One region of the Serratia fonticola genome, then DNA from elsewhere that is predicted to be linked to it. Evidence: predicted binding sites of a transcription regulator. Region 1 holds the regulator's gene; each other region holds the start of a gene.
What was found. The regulator CRP, encoded in region 1, controls carbon source genes, mostly activating them, when cyclic AMP is high. The targets are predictions, from matches to a motif close to ATGTGANNNNNNTCACAT.

Region 1 (5,312 bases):
GCAGTTTCTGGATCGGTATGCTGCGTCAGTAATGAGTATTTGGCTTCAAAATAGTCGGCCAGCTGCATATACAACTGGCTTAGGGATTCGCGCATCGGCTGCTCTTTCCACAGCTTGAACCAGGCCCAGGTAAACAGCCCGTACCAGGCGGTGCCGACGATATACAGTAAAGGGGCGTGCCAGATTGGCACGGTACCTACCATGCTGAGGGAAAAGATGGCGGCAACCAGTGCGGCTGGCAGCAGGCGTGCATGCAGCGGGCTGATTTCTCCGCTGACGCCGAGCAACAGCGCCATTCCCAGCATCAGCAAGGGTAGTGGTAGATCCCACAGTAGGGCTTGTTGCAGCAGAAGGCTGCTGAGTGCGAACAGGGAGCCGCCTACAACCAGGCGTTTGAAAAAGCGTTTGTGTGGCGTATCCAGCCCGGCAATGTTGCAGCAGGCGGGCACCAACGAGAACAGCATGCCGAGTTGCAGGTTGCCAATCAACAAACCAAACGCCACCGGCAGGCACAACACCAGCGTTTGCCGCAGTGCGTAGTTGACTTCCGGGTGGTAGATCAGGCGGCGCCACATGGTTGGCTATTCAGTAGGTAAAGAAACGGCGCATTGCTGCACCGTTTCCCTGGGGATTAACGCGTACCGTACACGACAATGGTTTTGCCGTGCGCGGAGATCAGGTTTTGATCTTCGAGCATTTTCAAAATACGACCGACGGTTTCACGTGAGCAACCGACGATTTGGCCAATTTCCTGGCGGGTGATTTTGATCTGCATACCGTCTGGGTGAGTCATGGCATCAGGTTGTTTTGCCAGGTTCAGCAAGGTCTGTGCAATGCGGCCGGTAACGTCAAGGAAGGCGAGGTTACCCACTTTCTCTGAGGTGACTTGCAGGCGGTTAGCCATCTGTGCGGACAGGCGCATCAGGATATCCGGGTTAACCTGGATCAGTTGGCGGAATTTCTTGTAGGAAATTTCAGCCACTTCACAGGCAGTTTTGGCCCGTACCCAGGCGCTACGCTCCTGGCCTTCTTCAAATAATCCAAGCTCGCCGATGAAATCCCCCTGGTTAAGGTAGGACAGGATCATCTCTTTGCCTTCTTCATCTTTAATCAGCACCGCAACGGAGCCTTTGACGATGTAGTAAAGCGTTTCGGCCTTTTCACCTTGGTGAATCAGCGTACTCTTCGATGGATATTTGTGGATATGGCAATGAGACAGGAACCATTCGAGAGTCGGGTCTGTTTGCGGTTTGCCGAGAACCATTCGCTGTTATCCTCTGTTGTTATCGCTGCCTTGTATCACAGGGGTCAGAGTTCCCTGTAAAACGTGCTTATAGCCCGGTGTTTTAATTGTGGCTATCAACAGGTTTTGAGGCGTGTTATAGAAATACGCTTGTGCTCTAGCATATTAACTTGCAGGGAGAGCTGCAAGCTACATTCTGTTAACAAACCAATATAGGGGCCTTTCCTTGGACGTATCCCTGAAATCGGTGACCTGGAAAGAGTTATTGCGGCTCTGTTTGTAGCACAGAGTGAGGCGGGTGTCTTGTGTTGTCTCGCTTCAGCATGATTAGCATCAGGTTACGTTGCCAGAATGTATGCGAAAGCGTACCCTGTTTTTAAGAAATTAACCGGAGTGTGTAACATGCAGGCAAGAGTTAAGTGGGTAGAAGGACTGACATTCCTGGGTGAGTCTGCGTCCGGCCACCAGGTTTTGATGGATGGCAACGCGGGCGATAAAGCGCCAAGCCCGATGGAAATGGTGTTGATGTCCGTCGGCGGCTGTAGCGCCATCGATGTGGTGTCGATCCTGCAAAAAGGGCGTAACGATGTGCGTGACTGCGAGGTAAAACTGACCTCCGAGCGTCGTGAAGAAGCGCCACGTCTGTTTACCCATATCAATCTGCATTTTATTGTCACCGGCAAAGGGCTGACCGATAAGATTGTAGAGCGCGCGGTGGATCTTTCCGCCGAGAAATACTGCTCCGTCTCCTTGATGTTGGGTAAAGCCGCCAGCATCACCCACAGCTTCGAAATCCGCGAAGTGGCCTGATCCTACCAAGGGTAGCGCAGGCAGTGGGCACGCAATAAATCAAGAAATCGCCGTGCCGTCACGGTTAGCGGCGATTTCTGTGAATACAGCACGCAGTATTGAGCCTGCGGCAGCGTGTCGATAGGCAATGCCACCAGCCGATGCTGCAAATGGAACGGTGCACTCATCGCCCGCGCCACGATAGTCAAATAATCCGCCTCCAACACCATATTCAAGCCACAGGTCACCGAGTCCGAGCGAATGGGCGAACGACTCAATTGCTGATAGAAGGTGCCTAACACCGCGCGCAACTGCTGGTAATACCCCATATCGGTTTCCGGTAATAACCACTTGGCCTCACGCAGCTCGTCCAGCGAGGTGGCCTGCGCCAGTGGGTGCCCCTGGCGTGCGATAATGCAAAAAGAGGCGTTGAACAGCGGTTCACGCACCAGATCCTCCAGAGGCAGTTCCGGGCTGACGGTACCCACGGCAAAATCCAGGCGGCCTTCGCGCAATGCTGGCAGCAGCGTAGAAAGCTGCGCCTCGCGGATCAGGAGATTGGCCTGCGGAAACGGCTGTTTGAAGGCTTCGACCAGCTCCGGTAATACCGTGAGGGCGAGTAGCGAAGAGCAGCCGATGGCGACGTTGCCTTGTGAATGCTGATTCAACTGCTGGATCTCGTCGGCGGCGCGCTGCAATTCCTCCAGGATCAACTGCATTCGCAGGGCGAAGGCGCGGCCGGTTTCGGTCAGCGTCATTCCCTGACTGCTGCGATTGATCAACTGGGTTTCCAGGATCTGTTCCAGTTCACGGATGGTGCGGCTCACCGCCGGTTGAGATTGCTCCAGCGCGCGCGCCGCCCCGCGAATACTGCCACTGCGGATCACCTGCTGGAAGACTTTCAACTGCTGTAACTTCGGTAAATAGCGCATTCCCCACCCTATCAATAAAAAGCATCACCCCTTACAAAATTGTATCTTATGCCGCCCGGCAAAAGGCGATAATTTCAGCATGTTATTGTAAGTGACTGTTATTAAAACTATAAAGTGACCTGGATCACATTATTATACTACGCCCGCCACGCTGGTGGGCAGCCTGGGTGATAACTTAAAGGAATATCGGCGATGAAAAATCGTTCGCTAATGATTTTTTTGCTGTTTGTGGGCTATGTCGTGGTGTACATCGATAAAACCGTGATGGGTTTTGCGCTGTTACCTATCGAACGCGAGTTCAATCTACAGCCGGAACAGCTGGGCTACATTACCGGGATGTTTTTCCTGGCGTATTCCCTGTTCCAGATACCGGCGGGCTGGCTCAATGACCGCTTTGGTTTTAAGAAAGTGCTGTGCAGTTCGTTACTGCTGCTGGGGGGATTTGCCCTGTGCTTCGGCATTCTGGGGTTCGGCCTGGGCCTGCTGGTGACGTTCCGCTTCCTGTCGGGTATTGGCCACTCCGGCTATCCGTGTTCCTGTGCCAAGGCGGTAGTGGCGAATTTCCCACTGGAACAGCGCACCTTCGCGCAGTCCATTCTGCTGTCTTCCGCCGGGTTGGCGATGACCGTCGGTCCACTGGTCGCGGTCTACTGCCTGGATCACATCGGCTGGCGTGGGTCGTTCTCTGCACTTGGCCTGTTGGCATTCGTGATTGCCGCCTGCATCTTGTGGCTGGTTCCCAATCCGCCACAGGCAGCACCCGCCAAAGCTGGGGCAGCCGCTGCCAACTATAAGGCCCTGCTGAAAAACCCCATCGTGCTGCTGCTGTTTGTGGCGATTTTCTGTATCAACATCCCGTCGTACGGCCTGATGGCCTGGCTACCGAAATTTCTGGTACAGCAGCGCGGAATGCCGATTGACGTCTCCAGCATGGTGGTCGCCGCCGGTGGTCTGGGGATCTGGATCTCCTCACTCGGTACCGGCTGGCTGGTCGGGCGCTATCTGCAAGGGCGTGAGCCGTGGGTGATCTTCTTCAGTTCCCTGATCAGCGCCTTGTGCATCTGGCTGGTGTTTACCAGCGAATCGGCGCTGACGGCCAGCCTGTTCTTGTTCCTGGGCTATATCTTCCTGATGGCCTCGTTCGTCACGGTGTTTACTCTGCCGATGAAGCGCCTGCCTGCGGAAGTGATGGGGGCAGCGATGGGGCTGATAAACACCGGCGGCACTTTGGGTGGCTTTGTGGCCCCTATCGCCATGGGGTATTTGATCACCATCAGCCACAACTACATGACAACGTTTATCTTTTTGGCACTGGCTATGGTGGTTTCCGGGCTGGTGATCCTGCCATTGGCAGGTAAAGCGCGCCAACCGGCACTGAATCAAGGAGTATGAAAATGAACATTGAACAGCTGATTGCCGACGTGGAACAACAGGTATTGCAGTGGCGTCGCCACCTGCATGCCAATCCAGAGTTGTCATTTCAAGAGGCGCAGACGGCAGATTACATCGCTGCACAATTGGCCCACCTTGGCCCGTTGAAGATCTCACGCCCTACGCCAAATAGCGTAGTGGCCGAATTGCAGGGCGCTGCGCCGGGGCCGTGCTATGCATTGCGCGCCGATATCGACGCCTTGCCGATCCAGGAAGAAAGCGACGAACCTTTCTGCTCGACCCGGCCAGGGGTGATGCATGCCTGCGGCCATGATGCCCACAGCGCGATGTTGCTGGGTGCGGCCAGCGTGCTGTGTCAGTTGCAGGCGCAGCTGCAAGGCTCGGTGCGCTTTATCTTCCAGCATGCCGAAGAAGTGCCACCGGGCGGAGCCCAACAGCTGGTAGACCTGGGGGTTCTGGATGGCGTGAAGATGATCTTCGGCCTGCATGTCATGCCCAACTTCCCGACCGGTGAGGTGGGCATGAAGCAGGGCGTGTTCAGTGGCTCCAGCGATAACTTCGACATAGTGCTGCAGGGTAAGGGTGGACATGGCTCGATGCCGCATCTGTGTATCGATCCGGTGCCGATTGGTGCGGAGATCGTTAGCGCATTGCAGCAGATCGTGGCACGGAAGCTGGATCCGTTAAATGCTCCGGTGTTGACGGTGGCGACCTTCCAGGCAGGTGACAGCTATAACGTCATCCCTGACAGCGCACGGCTGGCGGGAACGCTACGCACTCATAATCAGGAAGTACGCGAGCGGGTACCGCTGCTGGTTGAGCAAACCGTCGCAGGGATCAGCCAGGCGCACGGTGCCAGCTACAAGGTTGACTGGACGCGTGGCTATACCATCGGCAATAACCATCCTGATGCCTGCGCTATTGCGCGCGAGGTGGTGGCCGAAGCCTTGGGGCCA
Region 2 (5,312 bases), 2.3 Mb from region 1:
CGCAAATCCCGCTGGCAGAATTGCGCTCCGACGGCCAAACCAATCTGTTGAATGCCCTCTATCTGGCCGCTAATCATCCGGTGAACGAGGTCAGCCTGTTTTTCAACAATAAGCTGTTTCGTGGCAACCGTACCACCAAGGCACATGCCGACGGCTTTGATGCCTTCGCCTCACCCAACCTGCCGCCCTTGCTGGAAGCGGGTATCCACATACGCCGCCAGACCGGCATCGCCTCCCCGGTGTGCAACGGGGAATTGATCGTGCATAACATCACGCCACAGCCCATCGGCGTGGTGACGATTTATCCGGGGATTTCCGGTGCCGTGGTGCGTAACTTCCTGCTGCAACCGGTCAAAGCCCTGATCCTGCGCTCTTACGGCGTCGGTAACGCGCCGCAAAAGGCCGAATTGGTGGATGAATTGCGTGATGCTTCCGAGCGTGGCATCGTAGTTGTCAACCTGACACAATGTATCTCTGGCCGGGTCAATATGGAAGGCTATGCGACCGGTAATGCCCTGGCTCATGCTGGCGTCATCAGCGGTTTTGATATGACGGTGGAGGCCGCGCTGACCAAGCTGCATTACCTGTTGAGCCAGCCGTTAACCCCAGAAGAAATCCGCAGCCTGATGCAACAAGACCTACGTGGCGAATTAAGCGCTGCGGGCTAACCCGAAGTGGGAACTCTGATGAAAACTGCTCTGTTGCTGATTGATTTACAAAACGACTTTTGCCCCGGCGGCGCTTTAGGCGTGGCAGAAGGTGATGCCACCATTGACGTCGCCAATCAGGCTATCGCAGCCAGCCTGGCCCGTAATGAAGCGGTGATCGCCAGCCAGGACTGGCACCCGGCGGATCATCGCAGTTTTGCGATTAACTCCAACGCACAGATTGGTACGCTTGGGGAACTGGAAGGCCTGCCTCAGGTTTGGTGGCCAGTGCACTGCGTTCAGGACAGTCCTGGCGCAGAGCTTCATCCACAGCTTGATAAGCAGCACATCGCGGCGATATTCCGTAAGGGCGAGAACTCGGATATCGATAGCTATAGTGCTTTCTTTGATAACGGGCATCGGGCGCAAACGGCGCTCGATGGCTGGCTGAAGGAGCGCGGCATCACTCATCTCGCCGTGATGGGGCTGGCCACCGATTATTGCGTCAAGTTCAGCGTGTTAGATGCCTTGCGTTTGGGTTATCAGACTCAAGTCATCACCGATGGCTGCCGCGGTGTCAATTTAAGCCCCGATGACAGCGAGCAGGCATTGGCAGAAATGCAGTCGGCTGGCGCACAGTTAGTTACACTGTCACAGTTTATTCAGCGCTAACGGTTTTTGGGGCTGCTTGACCTTAGCGCCCCATATTCCCCACCAACCGCTTTATTTTCGACGCTGCTCACATTCCCACCATTCTTCTGCGCGCTCACCTTGTTCCCTCCCGTCTCTTTTGCTGTTATGGCTGCTGATGCATTGGCATCAATAAGTTATACGCATCCGGGGCCTGCCGAGCCCGGCTTTATTGATACCGCCATAGGCGGTTCAGGTCGGCCTTGCTGACCAAAGGAGACAACATGGCTTTAACCCGTAAACTGCTGCCCTTGCTGGTAGCGGTGCAACTCGGTATGGCTGGCGCGAGCATCGCGCACGCCGCACCTTATCTTTCTGTCGGCTACTTTAACGGCGGTGGCGACGTGACCGCCGGGCCTGGCGGTGATATCAACCAGTTGGACGTCAGCCAGATCACCCACCTCAACTACTCTTTTGGCCTGATTTATAACGCTGAAAAAGAGGAAACTAACCCGGCACTGAAAGATCCCTCCCGCCTGCACCAAATCTATCTCTCCCCAAAAGTCGAAGCAGACTTAAAGCGCTTACCCGTATTGCGCCAACAAAATCCGGCGCTGAAGGTTTTGCTGTCCGTTGGCGGCTGGGGAGCCCGTGGGTTCTCCGGCGCGGCAGCCACACCGGAAAGCCGGGCGGTGTTTATCCGTTCGGTGCAGGAGGTGATTGCCAAGTATCAGCTCGATGGTATCGATCTGGATTGGGAATATCCGGTTAACGGTGCCTGGGGATTAGTGGAAAGCCAACCGGCCGACAAAGCCAATTTCACCACCCTACTGAGCGAACTGCATCAGGAGCTAGGCAAAGAAAAACTGCTGACCATCGCCGTAGGCGCCAACGTCAAAAGTCCGCAGGAATGGGTAGACGTTAAGGCTATCGCGCCCTATCTGGACTACATCAATCTGATGACCTACGACATGGCGTACGGTACCCAGTATTTCAACTCCAATCTCTATGACTCCAAACAATGGCCAACCGTGGCCGCCGCCGACAAGTACAGCGCCGACTACGTGGTCAACAACTATCTGGCCGCCGGGCTGAAGCCTGCTCAACTCAATCTGGGGATCGGTTTCTATGGCCGGGTACCTAAACGCGCCACCGAGCCGGGTATTGATTGGGATGTAGCTGATGCGGCCAAGCACCCTGTCACCCAGCCCTATTTCACCGCACGTGAAAAAGACGTCTTTAAATCGCTGGGTGTGGATTTGGATAAAGACAGCTACATCAAATACAACGATATCGTGAACAAGATGCTGAAAGACCCACAGCGGCGCTTCACCGCGCATTGGGATAACGAGGCCAAGGTGCCCTATCTGATGATGAAGTCAACCGAAGGCAAACCACTGTTCGCGATAAGCTATGAGAACCCACGCTCGGTAGCCATCAAGGCCGAGTACATCAAGAGCAAAGGATTGGGAGGGGCGATGTTCTGGGAGTATGGTGCGGACGATAACAACCGCCTGGCCCATCAGCTAGCCGAAAGCTTAGGCTTGAGCCCGCAGAAGCAGTAAAACCTTCAGGGCGATGGCAACATCGCCCTGCCAGCAACAGGTTACTGCGGCTTCAGCTTGGCCAACGGCTCGGCCATAAACTGCTGCTTCAGCTCCTGTTTGCTTTTCATCACGATTTGCCCGTCGGTGCCAATGCTCATATGTTGTGGGTCCGCATTGTTCATCGACTGCCACAGCATCACCGCCTGCAGGCTGTGTTCTTTCTGCTCTGGAGTCAGTGCCACACCATCCGGCCACTTACCCAGTTCTACTGCCAGCACCAGCCGCTGGTAGATTTCCGGCGTCATGGCCGCAATCAGATCTTTTACTTCCATCAGAGCATGTCCTCACCCACGGATGAATAATTAGCTGAATCGATTTTGTTGGTTTAGTTACAGCTTAACCTGCCGTTTGCTCGCCATTCTCGTCGTCGGTGAAATTCAGTGACGCGGAGTTGACACAGTAGCGTTCGCCAGTCGGCTGCGGACCATCGGGAAACACGTGTCCCAAATGCGCGTCGCAGCTGCCACAGCGGATCTCGACTCTATGCATATTATGTGAATTATCATCAAGATAACGAATAGCATCGTCCGAAACCGGTTGATAGAAGCTGGGCCAGCCGCAGCCAGAATCAAACTTGCTGGCGGAGAAGAACAATGGCGCGTTACAGCACAGGCAATGGTACACGCCCTCACGCTGGTTATGCAGTAATTTACCGCTATAGGGGGCTTCGGTGCCACGCTCTTGCGTCACATAACGTTGGATTTCATTCAGTTCCGTGAGCGGTGTCTTAGGGGTTATCTCTTTAGCCATTTGTGCTATTCCCGCAATGTGGATAATGTCAACGAAAACAATGAGTAATAATAACAAAAAATTAACAACGCTGCAGGGCTTTTTAGCCTAAACTGTACGGCATAAAGGTTACGCTGCCGCCATATGTGACTTTGATCACATATCTTGCACGTACTGACTTTATACTTGGCGGTTTGCCCCCATATGGATGGGAGGACAAACGTAAATGGAATGTGCGATTTGTGTGCAAAACCGGGCCTCTGGTTTGACTTGCAGCAAGAATTGACACGATTCCGCTTGACGCTCGGTAAGGTTTTTGTAATTTTACAACCAACCTTTTATTCACTAACAAATAGCTGGTGGAATATATGACTATCAAAGTAGGTATCAACGGTTTTGGCCGTATCGGTCGCATTGTTTTCCGTGCTGCTCAGGAACGTTCTGACATCGAAATCGTTGCAATCAACGACCTGTTAGACGCAGAGTACATGGCTTACATGCTGAAGTATGACTCTACTCATGGCCGTTTCGACGGTACTGTAGAAGTTAAAGACGGCCACCTGGTTGTTAACGGCAAAACCATCCGTTGTACCTCAGAAAGAGATCCGGCTAACCTGAAGTGGAACGAAGTCAACGTTGACATCGTTGCTGAAGCAACTGGCCTGTTCCTGACTGACGAAACTGCACGTAAACACATCGCTGCAGGTGCTAAGAAAGTTGTTCTGACTGGCCCATCTAAAGATGACACCCCTATGTTCGTTATGGGCGTGAACCACAAGTCTTACGCTGGCCAAGAAATCGTTTCCAACGCTTCTTGTACCACCAACTGCCTGGCACCACTGGCTAAAGTAATCAACGACAAGTTCGGCATCGTTGAAGCTCTGATGACCACCGTGCATGCTACTACCGCAACTCAGAAAACCGTTGATGGCCCGTCTCACAAAGACTGGCGCGGCGGCCGCGGCGCATCCCAGAACATCATCCCTTCTTCTACCGGTGCTGCTAAAGCAGTAGGTAAAGTCATCCCAGAACTGAACGGCAAACTGACCGGTATGGCGTTCCGCGTTCCTACTCCGAACGTGTCTGTGGTTGACCTGACTGCCCGTCTGGCAAAACCAGCTTCTTACAAAGAAATCTGTGCTGCTATCAAAGCTGCTTCAGAAGGCGAGCTGAAAGGCGTGCTGGGCTACACCGAAGACGAAGTGGTTTCTACCGATTTCAACGGCGAGAAACTGACTTCTGTGTTCGATGCTAAAGCCGGTATCGCGCTGAGCGACACCTTTGTGAAACTGGTTTCTTGGTACGATAACGAAACTGGCTACTCAAACAAAGTACTGGACCTGATCGCTCACATCTCCAAGTAATGGCTTGATGCGCAGTTGATTATCAAGGGCGACACTAGTGTCGCCCTTTTTATTTGTTTTTGCGGCGAAAAGAAGGCAACAACATGAACGAAAAAATCTTCACCCTACCCGTTAGCGAACAAATCACCCCTTTTATCAGCCAACGCCAACTGGACGAACTGCCAGTGGTGGTGGTTTCTCACCCCAAAGTCCGTGCGGCCATTACTCTGCAAGGGGCCCATCTGCTGGCCTGGCAGCCAAGCGGTGATAAACCGGTGCTTTGGCTGAGCAACAATACGCCATTCAAAAACGGCGTGGCGATCCGCGGCGGCGTACCGATCTGCTGGCCGTGGTTT
Region 3 (5,312 bases), 1.2 Mb from region 1:
TGCCGTGATGTGCGGCGGCCTGGCTTCGGTAGCCGGTTCCGTGCTGGCGGGCTATGCCCAGATGGGCGTACCGTTGGAATACCTGATCGCCGCTTCCTTTATGGCTGCACCGGGTGGGCTGTTATTTGCCAAACTGATGGTGCCGGAAACCGAAAATACCCAAGACCGAGCCGATGCGATGAAGCTGATCGCCGAAGACGAGCGCCCGGCAAACGTCATCGATGCCGCTGCCTCTGGTGCGGCCTCTGGCATGCAACTGGCGCTGAACGTGGGGGCGATGCTGTTGGCATTTATCGCTCTGATCGCGCTGCTTAACGGTATTCTTGGCGGTATTGGTGGCTGGTTCGATTTCCCGCAACTGTCACTGGAGCTGATCCTGGGCTGGGTGTTCTCACCAATCGCCTTCCTGATTGGTGTACCTTGGAGTGAGGCGATGGTGGCGGGTTCGTTTATCGGCCAGAAGGTGATCGTTAACGAATTCGTGGCCTACATGAACTTTGGGGCTTACCTGCGTCCGGATGACGTGGTGGCCGCTGAGGGGCTACAGGTGCTGTCACAGCACACCAAGGCGATCATCTCCTTTGCGCTGTGCGGGTTTGCCAACCTCTCTTCCGTAGCTATCCTGCTGGGTGGTCTAGGCAGCATGGCACCAGGCCGTCGTCACGATATTGCCCGCTTCGGGTTGAAAGCGGTGGCAGCCGGTACCTTATCTAACCTGATGAGCGCCACCATCGCCGGATTCTTCCTAGCGTTGTAAGCTATACTTGGTATCAACAACCAGGCTCCTGAAGGGGGCCTGGTTACCTGCAAAAAGGGCATTCGCCTGATGACCGCCGTCTCTTTAGTGAATTTGTGAACAATATCGCGTTATTTTGTGATGATCTTCACATATAATTCAGTTCTGTTACAGTGCTATCCTGTGTAGTGTGAATCAGAACACAAATATGCCAGAGTGATCGTGTTGAAATAGCGATGGCTGGCTATTCGAAAATCGAAGGGCTATGTGCGGTGAGAAGGATCTCAGTTGCTGGCGTGGGAAGACTATCCCGCGCGCTATCTTCAAGGAACCAAGTCCGCTCGCCAACATCAGAATGCTCAGTTGGAGAGTTTTATGACCGAATTAACCGCAGCAGCGCAACGTGCGCTGAACCTGATGGATTTAACCACGCTGAACGAAGATGACACCGACGAGAAAGTGATCGCGTTGTGTCGTCAGGCGAACAGCCCGGCAGGCCATACTGCCGCCATCTGTATCTATCCGCGTTTTATCCCGATTGCCCGCAAAACGCTGCGTGAGCAGGGGACGCCAGATATCCGTATCGCCACCGTCACCAACTTCCCGCATGGCAATGATGATATCGACATCGCCGTGGCAGAAACCCGTGCGGCCATCACCTACGGTGCCGATGAAGTTGACGTGGTATTCCCTTACCGTGCCCTGATGGCCGGTAACGAGGAAGTCGGGTTTGAGCTGGTCAAACAGTGCAAGCAGGCCTGCGCCGCTGCCAACGTGCTGCTGAAAGTGATCATCGAAACCGGTGAGCTGAAGCAGGCGGAACTGATCCGTAAAGCCTCCGAGATCTCCATCAAGGCCGGGGCTGATTTTATCAAGACCTCTACCGGTAAAGTGCCGGTCAACGCCACGCTGGAAAGCGCTGAGCTGATGATGACCGTGATCCGTGATATGGGCGTAGGCAAAACCGTTGGCTTCAAGCCAGCCGGTGGCGTGCGTACCGCAGAAGATGCTCAACAGTATCTGCAACTTGCCGGGCGACTGCTGGGCGAAGACTGGGCCGATGCGCGCCACTTCCGCTTTGGCGCGTCGAGCCTGTTAGCCAGCCTGCTGACCACGCTGGGGCATAGCACCCAAGCCGCTGGTAACGGTTACTGATTTTCTCTCACGTCTTGTTGCGTTGGGGCTGCCAAGCGGCCCCGTTAACGCAGCGCGCAGGCGTATCGAATGACTCTATTTAGCTAAAACAGGGGGCTACTTTGTTCTTGGCACAAGAAATAATCCGTAAAAAACGTGACGGGCAACCGTTGAGCGAAGCCGAAATCCGCTTCTTCATTAATGGCATTCGTGACAACGTGGTGTCAGAAGGGCAGATTGCTGCGCTGGCGATGACCATCTATTTCCATGACATGACCATGCCTGAGCGCGTTGCGCTGACCATGGCAATGCGTGATTCCGGCACGGTACTGGACTGGAAAAGTCTGTCGCTGAACGGCCCGATTGTGGATAAACACTCCACCGGTGGCGTGGGCGACGTGACTTCGCTGATGCTTGGCCCGATGGTGGCAGCCTGTGGCGGCTACGTGCCGATGATTTCAGGCCGTGGCCTGGGTCACACTGGCGGTACGCTGGACAAGCTGGAAGCGATCCCTGGCTTTGATATTTTCCCTGATGACAACGCGTTCCGTAAGATCATCAAAGACGTTGGCGTGGCGATTATCGGCCAGACCAGTTCACTGGCTCCGGCAGACAAGCGTTTCTACGCGACGCGTGATATCACTGCTACCGTCGACTCCATTCCGCTGATCACCGGCTCTATTCTGGCGAAGAAACTGGCCGAAGGGCTGGATGCGTTGGTTATGGACGTGAAAGTTGGCAGCGGTGCCTTTATGCCGACCTACCAGCTTTCTGACGATCTGGCGCAGGCGATCGTGGGCGTTGCGAATGGTGCTGGTTGCAAGACTACCGCGCTGCTGACTGACATGAACCAGGTGCTGGCTTCCAGCGCTGGTAATGCGGTCGAAGTGCGTGAAGCGGTACGCTTCCTGACCGGGGAATATCGCAATCCGCGTCTGCTGGAAGTGACCATGGCGTTGAGCGTGGAAATGCTGCTGTCTGGCGGCCTGGCCACCGACGACGCTGATGCGCGCGCCAAACTGCAGGCGGTGCTGGATAACGGCAAAGCGGCGGAAATCTTTGGCCGCATGGTGGCGGCGCAGAAAGGCCCAAGCGATTTTATCGAGCGTTACGACAGCTATCTGCCAGCCGCGACGTTAACCAAACCGGTTTATGCCGAGAAACCAGGTATCATTACTGCGATGGATACCCGTGCACTGGGTATGGCTGTGGTGTCACTGGGCGGTGGCCGTCGTCGCGCGACCGACAGCATCGACTACAGCGTGGGCCTGACCGATGTGGCCCGCCTGGGCGACACTGTCGATACCCAGCGTCCATTGGCGGTGATCCATGCCAACGACGAAGAGAGCTGGCAGCAGGCGGCGGATGCGGTACGCAGCGCGATGGCTCTGGGCGACAAAGCGCCAGAAGTCACGCCGGTGGTTTACAAACGCATCTCTGAATAACATTTTTTAAACGTTCAATGGCAGTTTTGAATTTTGTGACTGTTTATACCCAATGGATTTCGAGCTACAGCTAGGCGGCAAGTGCGTGAATCCCCAGGAGCTTACTTAAGTAAGTGACTGGGGTGAGCGCACGCAGCCAACAACACTGTAGCTTGAAAGACGCAGGGTATCAGCGTGAATACGCAGGAGAGTATGATGAAACGTACGTTTATTATGGTATTAGACTCATTCGGCATTGGCGCGAGTGAAGATGCCAAAAGCTTTGGCGATGAAGGTTCCGATACCCTTGGCCATATTGCTGCTGCCTGTGCGCGTGGCGAAGCCAACGTGGGCCGTAGCGGCCCGCTGACCTTGCCAAACCTGAGCCGTCTGGGCCTGGGCAAAGCGGCGGAAGAATCGACCGGCAAGTTCCCGGAAGGGTTGGATAAAGACGCTGAAATCATTGGTGCTTACGCCCATGCCAGCGAGCTTTCCTCCGGTAAAGATACGCCATCAGGCCACTGGGAAATTGCTGGTGTGCCAGTCTTGTTCGACTGGGGCTACTTCTCAGACGAGCACAACAGCTTCCCGCAGGAACTGCTGGACAAGCTAGTGGCGCGTGCCAACCTGCCGGGCTACCTCGGTAACTGCCATTCATCCGGTACCGTGATCCTGGATCAACTGGGCGAAGAGCATATGAAAACCGGCAAGCCGATTTTCTATACCTCTGCGGACTCGGTGTTCCAGATTGCCTGCCATGAAGAGACTTTCGGCCTGGATCGCCTGTACGAGCTGTGTGAGATCGCTCGTGAAGAGTTGACCGAAGGTGGCTACAACATCGGCCGTGTGATTGCCCGTCCGTTCCTGGGGAATAAACCAGGTGAGTTCCAGCGTACCGGTAACCGTCACGATCTGGCCGTGGAACCCCCGGCTCCAACCGTGCTGAAAAAGCTGGTGGATGAGAAGGGTGGCGAAGTGGTTTCCATCGGTAAGATTGCCGATATCTATGCCAACGTGGGGATCACCAAGAAGGTGAAAGCTACCGGGATCGACGCCCTGTTCGACGCCACTCTGGTCGAGATGGAAAAAGCCGGTGACAACACCATCGTGTTCACCAACTTTGTTGATTTCGACTCCTCCTACGGCCACCGCCGTGACGTGGCTGGCTATGCTGCCGCGCTGGAGCTGTTCGACCGTCGCCTGCCAGAGCTGCTGAAGCTGGTGAAAGGGGATGACATCATCATCTTCACCGCTGACCACGGCTGCGACCCGACCTGGCCAGGCACCGACCACACCCGTGAGCATATCCCGGTTCTGGTCTATGGCCCGAAAGTCAAACCAGGTTCGCTGGGGCATCGCGAAACCTTCGCCGACATCGGCCAGACCGTCGCCAGCTATTTTGGCGTGTCGCCGATGGATTACGGCAAATCCATGCTTTAATACCGCTTTTAATGACGCTGGCCTTCACGCCAGCGTCTTTTTTTCCATGAATTGAGGGAAGTGATTATGGCAACGCCACATATTAATGCTGAGATGGGTGATTTCGCTGACGTAGTGCTGATGCCGGGGGATCCGCTGCGGGCAAAATATATCGCAGAAACCTTCCTGGAAGGCGCGGTGGAAGTGAACAACGTGCGTGGCATGTTGGGTTTCACCGGCACCTACAAAGGTCGTAAAATCTCGGTAATGGGCCACGGCATGGGCATTCCATCCTGCTCTATCTATGCGCGTGAACTGATTGCCGAGTTTGGCGTGAAGAAAATCATCCGTGTCGGCTCTTGTGGCGCGGTGCGTGATGACGTCAAACTGCGTGATGTGGTGATCGGCATGGGGGCTTGTACCGATTCCCAGGTTAACCGTATGCGCTTCAAAGGCCACGACTATGCGGCCATTGCGGATTTTGACATGGTGCGTAATGCGGTAGACGCTGCGGCTGCTCAGGGCATCCCTGCACGCGTGGGTAACATCTTCTCCGCCGATCTGTTCTACACGCCAGATCCGGATATGTTCCAGGTGAT
Region 4 (5,312 bases), 2.7 Mb from region 1:
ACACGCCGGAAATAGCGATCCCCTGCCCAACCAGCCCTTCACTGACGCCTAGATCTCCCGATATGGGCGTCAGCAGGCTGACAGGCATAAATTCCGAAGCAATGAGCGCAAAGACGCACAACGTCATGGCGAAAACTCCGCTCCAGTACGCGCGTTCTTTGTGAAGTGATAGATCGTTCGACAATATGGGCATAAATTGCTGCTCCCGAATAATCCCCGGCAGTTTTCAGGTAAACCGCGGCCGAACGCTATTCGCAGGAATAACGTCAGGAAAGTAAAAATGAAAAGAGCAACAGCGTTTATCTACCATCGCTTAATAATCTGTTGCTGGAAATTTTACACTCAGGGCGCATCATTACTAGCTAATGAATGCTTAATAGGTTTATAACTGTAGCTTATTAATGAGACGGGCCATACCTGATGAAACGCAACCTGAACGACCTGCTCTATTTTGTCACGGTCGCACGTGAAAGCAGCTTTACCCGTGCCGCAGCTCAGTTGGGCGTAACGCAGCCTGCACTCAGCCAGGCGATTTCCGCACTTGAAGAACGTATGCAAATTCGCCTGCTGACGCGTACCACCCGTAGCGTATCGCCAACTTCCGCCGGGGAGCGTTTGCTACTGGCTATAGGTAATCGCATCGATGAGATTGAAGCTGAACTGGATATGCTGACCGAGCTGCGCGATAAGCCTGCAGGTACAGTCCGCATCACCTGCGGGCCAAATGTTTTACACAGTACCCTGCTGCCAAAGCTGACCCCGCTGTTGCATGAGTACCCGGATATTAATATCGAGTTCGACGCGAATCATGGTTTTCGCGATATCGTGGCAGATCGTTTTGATGCGGGCGTTCGACTGGGTGACACCATTGATAAAGACATGATAGCGGTACCCATCGGGCCCAATTTACGTATGGCCGCAGTGGCATCTCCGGGTTATTTTTCACGTTATCCTGTACCCAACACCCCCCATGAGTTGACGCAACACAGGTGCATAAATCAACGTATGGTCAGGTCTGGGGGCTTGTATATCTGGGATTTTGATCAGGATGAGGGGAATCTTAATGTTCGCGTCAGCGGACAGCTCATTTTCAATACCTCTGAACATATTGTTGCTGCGGCGCTTGCAGGACACGGGATTGCTTTTTTGCCAGAAGAAGAATTTGGAACACATATTAAAGAAGGTAATCTGGTGCGTGTGCTGGAGCAATGGTGCAAACCCTTCCCCGGCTACTACCTGTATTATCCCAGTCGTAAACAGCCTTCTCCAGCATTCTCACTGGTCCTTGAAGCTCTTAGGATCGGTCGAAAACGCAAACCCGCCAACGAGAGACTGGAAGTGTAGTTTTGGGATCCAATTCCCGTGCAGTTAACGCCACAGCGTGAAAGAAGACAGCTAAATCAACCTTGTAGCAATTTCACCAACAAAGAACCGTTATACATGGCTTCTTTCACCAGTGCGGCTCCCGGCATGGTGCCTTGGTTGAAGAACTGGGTGGATTCAACCTGAACATGCTCGCTGTAAGCAGGCAAGGATTGCTGACGAATGCAGGAAGCAATCGCCGGATGCAGGATTTCTGCGGCACGGTTCAACGGTGAACCTACCAGGATTTTTTCCGGGTTGAATAGGTTGACCATGATCGCCACGATGCGCCCGACGCTGTGCCCGACGCCAAGAATAATATCTTTGGCTAACTGATCGCCAGCCAAAGCCGCATCGCACAGCGATTCCACTGTCAATGGCGCGCCATGCAGCATGGAGGACATCGAACCTCCCAGACGTTGCTGGGCAATTTCCAACATGTTTTCAATGCTGGCGACCGTTTCCAGGCAACCATGGTTGCCGCAATAGCAGCGTTTACCATATGGATCGACCTGTGTGTGACCTATCTCCACCACGCTGCTGCTGCCCGCATGCAGTACGCGTCCATTGGTGATCACCCCTGCGCCGACGTTATGATCGATGACGACCTGAATGACGTTATGGCTGCCACGGGATGCGCCATACAGCGCCTCTGCCATCGTCCAGGCACAGATATCATGCTGAACATAAACCGGCAAGCCCGTCAGTGTCTCTAGCGCGGGTCCCAACGCCATTTCGTTGACGTCATAAAACGGCATGCGGTGAACAATACCCGCGGCGGTATCAATCATGCCGGGCAGCGTGATGGCGATGGCGGTTAAACGTTCCAGTTTGCTTTGGTGGCGGATAAAGAACTGCTCTACTTCACTAACGATGCGCTGTAATAACGGCTCGGGATGTTCGGCTTTTAACGGCAGCAGTTCTTCAACCACCATCTTGCTACTGAGATCGCGCAGCGCCAGGGTAATGGTGCCTCGGCTGATGCGTGCAGAGAGGTAATGCCAGGCTTCGGTGTCCAGCACCAGGCCAACGGCCGGTCGGCCACGGCTGCCCACTTCCTGATATTCGGTTTCTTTAACCAGATGCGCTTCGAGCAGTTCACGCACTATCTTGGTGATACTGGCAGGCGCCAGCTGTGCCCGCTTGGATAATTCGATGCGCGAAATCGGTCCCAGCCGATCTATCAGCCGGTAAACTGCCCCTGCATTGGTTTGCTTGATCTGATCAATATGCCCAGGCTGCCCATCCGCAATCACACACCCGCTCCTGCTATTTTTCGCGCTTCTAAATAAAGATTAGGGGCTATGGTGGGGCTTTTGGAATACAGCGTCAACTATTTGATTCGTTATGTGATTAACAGCACAAATTCACCGAGCTTTCCGCTAAAAACGCCTCTTATTTACACAGCTTTGGGCTCGAGCATCAGCGCCATTAACGCCTTGGCCGCTGCCGATAACGGCCTGCTGCGATGATGTACCAACCAGACCTCGGTCATCGCCTCCGGCTCGGCTAAAGGGAGATAGGTCACCCCATCGATCTTCACTCGGCCAAAGGACATCGGCAAAATGGAAATCCCTAACCCAGCAGCGACCAGACCGATAATGGTCATCGCTTCCCCCACTTCTTGCGTGATGTAAGGCGCGATCCCGGCATTGGCCAGCAATGCCAGAATTTCGTCGTACAGCGCGGTGCCCACTTCACGGGAAAAGAACACAAAGGGTTCCTGGGCCAAATCGCTGAAACGCAGCGTGCCTGGTGCCTTTAGGGTTAGCGGATGGCCATTCGGCACCACGGCAAGTAAGGGCTCGCGTAATAACAACTGATGCTGCAGCGCGTCCGGCAAGCGGGTATTGCGCATCACCCCAAGATCAAGGTCACCGTTGAGCAGCGGCTCAAGCTGTTGCTTGGTGTTCACCTCGCGCATTTTGATATGCACATCCGGTGATAACTGGCGAAAAGCTCGCAAACTACGGGAAACTACGCTGATAAACGGAGCCGAAGAGGTAAAGCCAATCGTCAGTTCACCCAGTTCGCCACGCTCCAGGCGCGCCGCCTTCTCTGCTGCCCGGTTGACCTGGGCAAGCACCTGATAGGCTTCTTTCAAGAACATCTCACCCGCCTGGGTCAGGCTGACGTTACGGTTATTGCGCGCAAGCAAACGCGCACCCACCATATCCTCGAGTGCCTGGATTTGTTGGCTAAGGGGCGGCTGGGAAATCCGTAGCCGTTCTGCAGCCCGGCCAAAATGCAACTCTTCGGCGACGGCGACAAAGTAACGCAAATGTCTGAGCTCGATATTCATACTTTAAACATCTTAATTAGGATGATTAATATATTAGACAAAAAACTGACAGCTCCCTATGATTTTGTGATTCAAGACGTATTTTTCATCTCCCGAACCCGGTAAGGAACCGCTGTGACAACCGCTTCGCGTTCTGCGGCCAGTATGCCAAAAACGCTGCCAGCCCCTGACAGTGCCCCAACAACCAAACGCACCACGCTGAATAAACTCCCCTACATCGAACGCGGTACACCGCAGTTTATGCGCGTGACCTTGGCGCTGTTCTCTGCCGGGCTGGCTACCTTTGCGCTGCTGTACTGTGTGCAACCGATCTTACCGGTGCTTTCGCAAGATTTTGGCATCTCCCCAGCGGAGAGCAGCCTTTCCCTCTCCTTCTCCACTGGGATGTTGGCCATCGGCCTGATGTTTACCGGCCCGCTGTCAGATGCTATCGGCCGTAAGTCGGTGATGGTGGTGGCCCTGCTGTTGGCGGCGATCTGTACGCTGATTTGTGCCTTCATGACCAGTTGGCACGGAATCTTGGTGATGCGGGCGTTGATTGGGCTTTCGCTGAGCGGGGTTGCGGCAGTCGGTATGACCTATCTGAGCGAAGAGATCCACCCGAGCTTCGTGGCCTTTTCTATGGGCCTTTATATCAGCGGCAACTCGATCGGTGGGATGAGTGGGCGTCTGGTGACCGGGGTGCTCACCGATTTCTTCTCCTGGCGGATCTCACTGGCGGTGATTGGGGTGTTCGCCCTGGCGGCGGCCTGCATGTTCTGGCGCATTCTGCCCGCCTCCAAGCACTTCCGCGCCAGTTCATTGCGGCCAAGAACGTTGCTGATTAACTTTAAGCTGCATTGGCACGATAAGGGGCTGCCGCTGCTGTTTGCCGAAGGTTTCCTGCTGATGGGCAGCTTTGTGACAATGTTCAACTACATTGGCTACCGCCTGCTGAGCGATCCTTATCATCTCAGCCAGGCAATTGTGGGCCTGTTGTCGGTGGTGTATCTCACCGGTTCTTACAGTTCCCCCAAAGCGGGTGCCCTGACCTCCAAATTTGGCCGCGGCCCGGTGCTGCTGGCGTCCATTATCATTATGCTGATCGGGATACTGATCACCGCCCTGGCCCCTGTCACTGTGATCTTTATTGGCATGATGCTGTTCACCGCCGGTTTCTTTGCCGCCCACTCGGTTGCCAGCAGTTGGATTGGCCGCCGCGCACGCCGGGCCAAAGGCCAGGCTTCTTCGCTCTATCTGTTTTGTTATTACGTGGGTTCCAGCGTTGCCGGTACGCTGGGCGGCGTGTTCTGGCATAACTTTGGCTGGGGCGGCGTAGTTGCTTTTATCAGCGTGATGCTGTTGCTGGCCCTGCTGGTTGGCCACTACCTGAAGAAATTGCCGGAAGCCGCGCGTATTTAATATCCTGCTCAGGGAAAACCAAGGGGCGCACATGTGAACTGAACCCCAAATGTTGGACAAACATCTGACATTTGGAGGTGCAGTTCTGATGAAGTATTCACTTCAGTTCAAACTTGACGCGGTCCGGCACTATCTTGCCGGACTCGGCAGTCAAAAACAGACCGCCAAGACATTTTCTATTGCCCATGTTCAACTACGCAGATGGATCGCCGCTTATCAGCACCATGGGGAACAAGGGCTGCGGGTA

Region 2: a site for CRP is predicted at 3,758-3,775, ahead of msrB (peptide-methionine (R)-S-oxide reductase MsrB). Genes of this name have one in related genera too.
Region 3: a site for CRP is predicted at 873-890, ahead of deoC (deoxyribose-phosphate aldolase). Genes of this name have one in related genera too.
Region 4: a site for CRP is predicted at 2,710-2,727, ahead of mlc (sugar metabolism global transcriptional regulator Mlc). Genes of this name have one in related genera too.

What each region holds. Positions count from the first base shown of each region.
Region 1 covers NZ_CP011254.1:1,352,506-1,357,817, reverse strand. Annotated here, with positions in the region: gene WN53_RS06055 (YccS/YhfK family putative transporter) at 1-575, opposite strand, end outside; gene crp (cAMP-activated global transcriptional regulator CRP) at 632-1,264, opposite strand; gene WN53_RS06045 (OsmC family protein) at 1,646-2,053, shown strand; gene WN53_RS06040 (LysR substrate-binding domain-containing protein) at 2,056-2,964, opposite strand; gene WN53_RS06035 (MFS transporter) at 3,157-4,356, shown strand; gene WN53_RS06030 (amidohydrolase) at 4,353-5,312, shown strand, end outside.
Region 2 covers NZ_CP011254.1:5,046,211-5,051,522, forward strand. Annotated here, with positions in the region: gene ansA (asparaginase) at 1-668, shown strand, start outside; gene pncA (bifunctional nicotinamidase/pyrazinamidase) at 687-1,319, shown strand; gene chiD (chitinase ChiD) at 1,562-2,842, shown strand; gene WN53_RS22355 (YeaC family protein) at 2,884-3,156, opposite strand; gene msrB (peptide-methionine (R)-S-oxide reductase MsrB) at 3,221-3,634, opposite strand; gene gapA (glyceraldehyde-3-phosphate dehydrogenase) at 3,982-4,977, shown strand; gene WN53_RS22370 (D-hexose-6-phosphate mutarotase) at 5,061-5,312, shown strand, end outside.
Region 3 covers NZ_CP011254.1:2,594,450-2,599,761, forward strand. Annotated here, with positions in the region: gene WN53_RS11590 (NupC/NupG family nucleoside CNT transporter) at 1-757, shown strand, start outside; gene deoC (deoxyribose-phosphate aldolase) at 1,112-1,891, shown strand; gene deoA (thymidine phosphorylase) at 1,993-3,315, shown strand; gene deoB (phosphopentomutase) at 3,511-4,734, shown strand; gene deoD (purine-nucleoside phosphorylase) at 4,801-5,312, shown strand, end outside.
Region 4 covers NZ_CP011254.1:4,631,738-4,637,049, reverse strand. Annotated here, with positions in the region: gene WN53_RS20580 (MFS transporter) at 1-127, opposite strand, end outside; gene WN53_RS20575 (LysR family transcriptional regulator) at 421-1,344, shown strand; gene mlc (sugar metabolism global transcriptional regulator Mlc) at 1,401-2,618, opposite strand; gene WN53_RS20565 (LysR family transcriptional regulator) at 2,762-3,664, opposite strand; gene WN53_RS20560 (MFS transporter) at 3,809-5,065, shown strand; one part of gene WN53_RS28270 (IS3 family transposase) at 5,151-5,312, shown strand, end outside.